Linked DNA regions of Azospirillum brasilense. The protein of the gene in region 1 interacts with the protein of each later gene in a pairwise test. Links are inferred from orthologs where the notes say so. Each region holds a gene or a part of one and is shown on either strand. Other genes may lie near its edges. The genes, in order: secD and pheT.

Region 1 (3,284 bases):
TTGCGGCGCAGCCGGTTCTCGCCCAGGAACAGCAAGATGGGGGCGGCGATGAAGATGGACGAGGAGGTCGCCAGGAAAATGCCGAAGATCAGCACGATGCCGAAATCCTGCAACGCCTCGCCGCCGAAGAAGGCCAGCGGCAGGATCGACAGCAGCGTCGACATGGAGGTGCCCAGCGTGCGGTTCAGCGTCTCGTTGATCGAACGGTCGATCAACTCGCGCAGCGGCATCTTCTTGTAGATGCGCAGATTCTCGCGCATGCGGTCATAGACCACGACCTTGTCGTTGGTCGAATAGCCCATGATCGTCAGGATCGCCGCGATGGCCGTCAGGTTGAACTGCATCCCGGTGATCGCGTAGAAGCCGACCACCTTCGTCACGTCCAGCAGCAGCGTCACGATGGCGCCGAAACCGAACTGCCATTCGAAGCGGAACCAGATGTAGACGAGCATCGCCAGCAGCGCGAGGCCGAGCGCCAGCATGCCGTTGAAGAACAGCTCGCCGCTGACCGACGCGCCAACCGCCTCGACGCGGCGCACGGTGGTGCCGGGAAGCTCCTGGGCGAGCGTGGCCCTCACCTTGTCGGCGGCCACCTGCTGGGCGGCGTCATCCCCCGGCTGGCGTTCCAGACGGATCAGCACGTCCTGGGGCGAGCCGAACTCCTGCAACGCCACCTGCCCGAGATTGAGCTGACCGAGCGTGTGGCGCAGCGAGGCAAAGTCGGCGGCCTGCGGCGTGCGCGCTTCGATGACGATGCCGCCGCGGAAGTCGATGCCGTAATTAAGGCCGGGATAGAAGAACAGCACCACCGACGCGATCGACAGGAACGCCGACACGATCAGGCCGGCGTGTCGCCCGCGCATGAACTGGATGTTGGTGTTGTCAGGGACCAGACGAAGCCGGAACATGGGAATGACCTCTTACACCGGCAGGACGGCCGGCCGCGTCTTGCGCAGCCAACTGACCATCATGAGACGCACGAGCACGGTGGCCGTGAACAGCGAAATCAGGATGCCGAAGGTGATGGTGACGGCGAAGCCCTTGATCGCGCCGGTGCCCAGCACGAACAGGATGGCCATCTTGATGGCGGTGGTCAGGTTGGCGTCCACGATGGTGGAATAGGCGCGGCTGAAGCCGGCCTCGACCGAGCCGAAGACGCCGCGGCCCTTCTTCGTTTCCTCGCGGATGCGCTCGTTGATCAGGATGTTGGCGTCGACCGCCAGACCGAGCGACAGCAGGACGCCGGCGATGCCCGGCAGCGTCAGCGTCGCCTGGAGCAGCGACAGCGCGGCCAGCGTCAGAACGGTGTTGACCAGCAGCGCGAAGCAGGCGAAAGCCCCGAACAGGCCGTAGGCGGCGATCATGTAGGCGCAGACCAGCACGAAGCCGATTCCCACCGACATCAGGCCGGCGCGGATCGAATCGGCGCCGAGGTCGGGGCCGACCGTGCGCTCCTCGATCACCTTCAGCGGGGCCGGCAGTGCGCCGGCGCGCAGCAGGACGGCGAGGTCGTTGGCGTCGGCGGCGGTGAAGCTGCCGCTGATCTGGCCGCGTCCGCCGGTGATCGGCTCGCGGATCACCGGGGCGCTGATGACCTTGTTGTCGAGCACGATGGCGAAGGGCCGGCCGACGTTGGCACGGGTCACGTCGGCGAAGCGGCGGGCGCCGATGCTGTCGAATTCGAAATTGACCACCCATTCGCCGGTCTGCGGGTTGCTGCCCGCGGTGGCGTTGGTCAGGTTGGCGCCGTCCACCTCGACCTTCTTGCGGATGACGTAGGCGCTCTGCGCCCGCCCGCCTTCCGCCGAGGGAAGGATGTCGGTGCCCGGAGGGGCGCGGCCGGCGCTCGGGTCGGCGTTCATGTCGACCAGACGGAAGGTCATCTTCGCGGTGGTGCCGAGAAGACGCTTCACGCGGTCGGGGTCCTCGACGCCGGGAAGCTGGACCAGGATGCGGTCGGCGCCCTGGCGGGCGATGGTCGGCTCGTTGACGCCGGTCTCATCGATGCGGCGCCGCACGATCTCGATGGACTGCTCGATGGCCTGGGTGGCGCGCTCGCGCAGGGCGATCTCGCTCAACCGGGCGGTGACGCTGCCGCCGCCGGAGGTGACCTCCAGATCCGGCTGGCCGCCGCCGAGCGGTCCGCCGCCGATGGTGTTGGCGAGCTGGCGCAGCGCCCGCACCGCCGTGTCGGCCTGCGCCGGGTCGCGGAGCTGCACGGTGATGCCGCGGTCGCCCGGGGTGATCGCCGTGTAACCGACATTGTCGTTGCGGAGCTGGGTGCGCGCCGAATCGACCAGGCCTTCGACGCGGTCACGGATGACCGCGCCCATGTCCACCTCGAGCAGCAGGTGCGACCCGCCGCGCAGGTCGAGGCCGAGGTTGACGCGGTTGTGCGCGTACCAGTTCGGCAGGGCCGACAACGTCTCGCGGCTGAAAAAATTCGGCAGCGTGAGGATGGTCCCGAGCACGCAGATCGCGACGATCAGAAAAATCTTCCAGCGCGGAAAATACAGCATTCGTAAACCAGTCCCGTTCGCTACCGGAGAACCGCGTTACTTGCGGTCCACGACCTTTTCTTCAGCCTTCTCGTCGGCGCTCTTGGCCGGCTCGGACTTCGACAGCACGAGGTTCACGGTGGAGCGCATGACGCGGACACGGACGTTCTCGGCGATCTCGACCTGAAGTTCGTCCTCCGGGCCCACCTTGGTGACGGTGCCGATGATGCCGCCGCCGGTCACCACGCGGTCGCCGCGACGGATGGACTCCAGCATGCCCTTGTGTTCCTTCATCTTCTTCTGCTGCGGACGGATCAGCAGGAAATAGAAGACGACGAAGATCAGGATCAGCGGCAGGAACTGCACGATCATGTCGGCCCCACCGGCGGCGGGCGCGGCGGTCTGTGCATAGGCCGTCGAAACGAACATCTGGAGGCTCCCTGTGGTTTGGTTCCGAAGGCGCAGCGGGCGCTCGCGGACGCGGCGACTATAACGGTCCGGGCCGTCGATGCAATGGAATAGGGGTACGCCCGCCGGGCTTCAAGGGCCGCGGCTGTCCATCACGGCAAAGAGAAGCAGGAAGCGGCGCACGCAGGGCGCCTCCACGGGCTCCACCCCGTGGAAGGAGCGGTCGGAGGGCGCGTAGGCCAGCAGATGGTTCGGCAGGAAGGGCGCGGTGCCGGCCAGCTCGAAATCCGCGCGCGGGAACCGCTCGGTCGACCGTCCGGCGTTGGCGGAGAAGGACGGGTCGCGCGGCCGGTACAGCGCCGTCCCGAGATCGGGGCG
Region 2 (3,374 bases), on another replicon or contig:
CCCGCCGGGCCACCCCGCCCGCGACATGCACGACACCTTCTATCTGCCGGATGCCGGCGACAAGAAGATGCTGCTGCGCACCCACACCAGCCCGGTGCAGGTCCGCACCATGCTGAACAAGAAGCCGCCGATCCGCATCATCGCGCCGGGCCGCACCTACCGGTCCGACTACGACATGACCCACACCCCGATGTTCCACCAGATCGAGGGGCTGGTCATCGACGAGGCGACCCACATGGGCCACCTCAAGGGCTGCCTGATCGAGTTCTGCCGCGCCTTCTTCGACGTGGACGACCTGCCGCTGCGCTTCCGCCCCAGCTTCTTCCCCTTCACCGAACCGTCGGCCGAGGTGGACATCGGCTGCTCCCGCAAAGGCGGCGAGCTGAAGCTCGGCAACTACGGCGACTGGCTGGAGATCCTGGGCTGCGGCATGGTGCACCCCAACGTGCTGGAAGCCTGCGGCATCGACAGCACCAAGTACCAGGGCTTCGCCTTCGGCATGGGGATCGAGCGCGTGGCGATGCTGAAATACGGCATCCCGGACCTGCGCACCTTCTTCGAAGCCGACCTCCGCTGGCTGAAGCATTACGGCTTCGTGCCGCTCGACGTTCCCAGCATGGCCCAGGGCCTGACGCGCTAAAGGAGCCGGACCCATGAAGTTCACGCTGTCCTGGCTGAAGGACCATCTGGAGACCGACGCCACGCTCGACCAGATCGTGGAGAAGCTGACCGCCCTCGGCCTGGAGGTCGAAGGGGTGGAGGATCGCTCCAAGGAGCTGAAGCCCTTCCGCGTCGCCCACGTCGTCTCCGCCGAGAAGCACCCGGACGCCGACAAGCTGCGCGTCCTGGTCGTCGACACCGGCACCGAAAAGCTCCAGGTCGTCTGCGGCGCGCCCAACGCGCGCGCCGGCCTGAAGGGCGTCTTCGCGCCGGAGGGGGCCTACATCCCCGGCTCCGACATCACGCTGAAGAAGGGCGTCATCCGCGGCGTCGAGTCGAACGGCATGATGTGCTCCGAACGCGAGCTGAAGCTGTCGGAGGAGCACAACGGCATCATCGAGCTGCCCGAGGACGCGCCGGTCGGCGTCGCCTACGCCGACTATGCCGGCCTGGGCGATCCGGTCATCGACATCAGCCTGACGCCCGACCGCGCCGACTGCGCCGGGGTGCGCGGCATCGCCCGCGACCTCGCCGCCGCTGGTCTGGGCCGGCTGAAGCCGCTGGCGGCGGAGCCGGTCAAGGGCGCCTTCGCCAGCCCGTTCGGCGTGACCATCGAGGCGCCGGACGCCTGCCCGATGTATGTCGGCCGCTATTTCCGCGGCGTGAAGAACGGCCCGTCGCCGAAGTGGCTGCACGACAAGCTGGTCGCCATCGGCCTGCGCCCGATCTCCGCGCTGGTCGACATCACCAACTTCATCACCTTCGACCTGTCGCGCCCGCTGCACGCCTTCGACGCCGACAAGGTCAAGGGCGGCATCGTCGTCCGTCTGGCCCGCGAGGGCGAGACGCTGGCGGCGCTGAACGGCAAGGAATACCCGCTCGACCCGGGCATGACGGTCATCGCCGATCATGAGCGGGCCGAGGCGCTGGGCGGCATCATCGGCGGCGAGGCGTCGGGCTGCACCGAGACGACGGTCAACGTCTTCCTGGAGGCGGCGATCTTCGACACCGTGCGCACGGCGCAGACGGGCCGCAAGCTGGGCATCGAGTCGGACGCCCGCTACCGGCTGGAGCGCGGCGTCGATCCGGCGGCGGTGGTGTCGGGGATAGAGCGCGCCACCCGCCTGATCCTGGAGATCTGCGGCGGCGAGGCCTCCGACCTTGTGATCGCCGGCGAGGAGCCGCAGTGGCGCCGCACCCTGACGCTGCGTCCGGGCCGCGTCGCCGCGCTGGGCGGTGTCGAGGTGCCGCGCGACGAGCAGACCCGCATCCTGATCGATCTCGGCTGCGAGATCGTCGGCGAGGATGTGGACGGCACCCTGCGCGTCGTCCCCCCCTCCTGGCGCGCCGACATCCACGGCGAAGCCGATCTGGTGGAAGAGGTGCTGCGCATCCACGGCTTCGACGCCATCCCGGCGACTCCGCTGCCGCGCGAGAGCGTGCTGACCCGCCCGGCGCTCTCCACCAAGCAGCGCCGCGTCGGGCTGGCCAAGCGCACGCTGGCCGTCCGCGGCCTGTCGGAGGCCGTCACCTGGTCCTTCATGGCCGGTCCGGTGGCCGAGCTGTTCGGCGGCGTCGGTGAGGGACTGACGCTGGTCAACCCGATCAGCGCAGACCTCGACGTGATGCGCCCGTCGATCCTCGGCAACCTGATCCAGGCCGCCGGGCGCAACGCCGACCGCGGTTACGCCGACGCCGGCCTGTTCGAGGTCGGCCCGGCTTTCCGCAAGCCGTCGCCGGACGGGCAGGACATCGTGGCCGCCGGCATCCGCGCCGGCAACGCGGTGCCGCGCCACTGGGCGGAGAAGGCCCGCGGCGTCGATGCCTTTGATGCCAAGGCCGACGCGATGGCCGTGCTGGAGGCCGCCGGCGCGCCGGTGACCAACCTGCAGGTCACCACCGACGCGCCGGGCTGGTACCATCCCGGCCGCTCGGGCGTGCTGCGTCTCGGCCCGACGGTGATGGCCCGCTTCGGCGAGATCCACCCGACCGTGCTGGGCACGCTGGGCGTCAAGGGTCCGGTGGTCGGCTTCGAGGTGTTCCTGGACGTCATCCCGCTGCCCAAGAAGAAGGGCGGCACGGCGCGTCCGCTGGTCCAGCTCTCGCCCTTCCAGCCGCTGGAGCGCGACTTCGCCTTCGTCGTCGGCAAGGACGTGGAAGCCGACAAGCTGATCCGCGCCGCCAAGGGCGCCGACAAGGCGCTGGTCAAGGACGTGACGGTCTTCGACGTCTACCAGGGCGCGAACCTGGAAGAGGGCAAGAAGTCCGTCGCGCTCTCCGTCACGCTCCAGCCGACCGAGCGCACCCTGACCGAGCCGGAGATCGAGGCCATCGGCCAGAAGATCGTCGCCGCGGTCGCCAAAGCCACGGGCGGCAGCCTGCGCAGCTGACGTCTACGCTTCTGAAGCGGGCGCATCCAAAGACTGTGGATCCGAAAAAGGATTCAATTTCGTAGGATAAAGTTCGGGCCTCCGCCGCAAGGCGGGGGCCCATTGTTTTTCGGTCTCCGGATGGAACGGCTCCCAATCCGGACAGTTCAAAGGATTGTTCCGGAGGCGACACGTCTGGATTCGCGGAACATGCCGCGGCCCGTTGTTTGGAGCACGTTTCGGCAGGGCATCCGAGCGTGCCTCATATGCGCTTTTTCAGAGTTGAACAGAGTTGGTCCATCAGATAAAGCGAATGAACATAAGTTTGTAAATCATGCGTCCGTA

The links.
Region 2: the proteins of secD (region 1) and pheT interact in binary tests that used the Escherichia coli proteins (3 or more experiments, as listed by UniProt). The link is inferred for Azospirillum brasilense from one-to-one orthologs.

Annotation. Positions count from the first base shown.
Region 1 is NZ_CP012915.1:684,117-687,400, reverse strand. Bases 221-3,191 are described here. They hold secD (protein translocase subunit SecD), read right to left. Parts: upstream 2,520-3,191; coding sequence 921-2,519; downstream 221-920. Other genes in these bases: AMK58_RS16890 (hypothetical protein), read right to left, coding at 3,039-3,191; yajC (preprotein translocase subunit YajC), read right to left, coding at 2,556-2,927; secF (protein translocase subunit SecF), read right to left, coding at 221-908. Outside these bases: more of secF, read right to left, coding at 1-220; more of AMK58_RS16890, read right to left, coding at 3,192-3,284. UniProt on the Escherichia coli protein: Part of the Sec protein translocase complex. Interacts with the SecYEG preprotein conducting channel. SecDF uses the proton motive force (PMF) to complete protein translocation after the ATP-dependent function of SecA.
Region 2 is NZ_CP012914.1:265,516-268,889, forward strand. Bases 291-3,351 are described here. They hold pheT (phenylalanine--tRNA ligase subunit beta), read left to right. Parts: upstream 291-653; coding sequence 654-3,050; downstream 3,051-3,351. Other genes in these bases: pheS (phenylalanine--tRNA ligase subunit alpha), read left to right, coding at 291-640. Also shown: more of pheS, read left to right, coding at 1-290.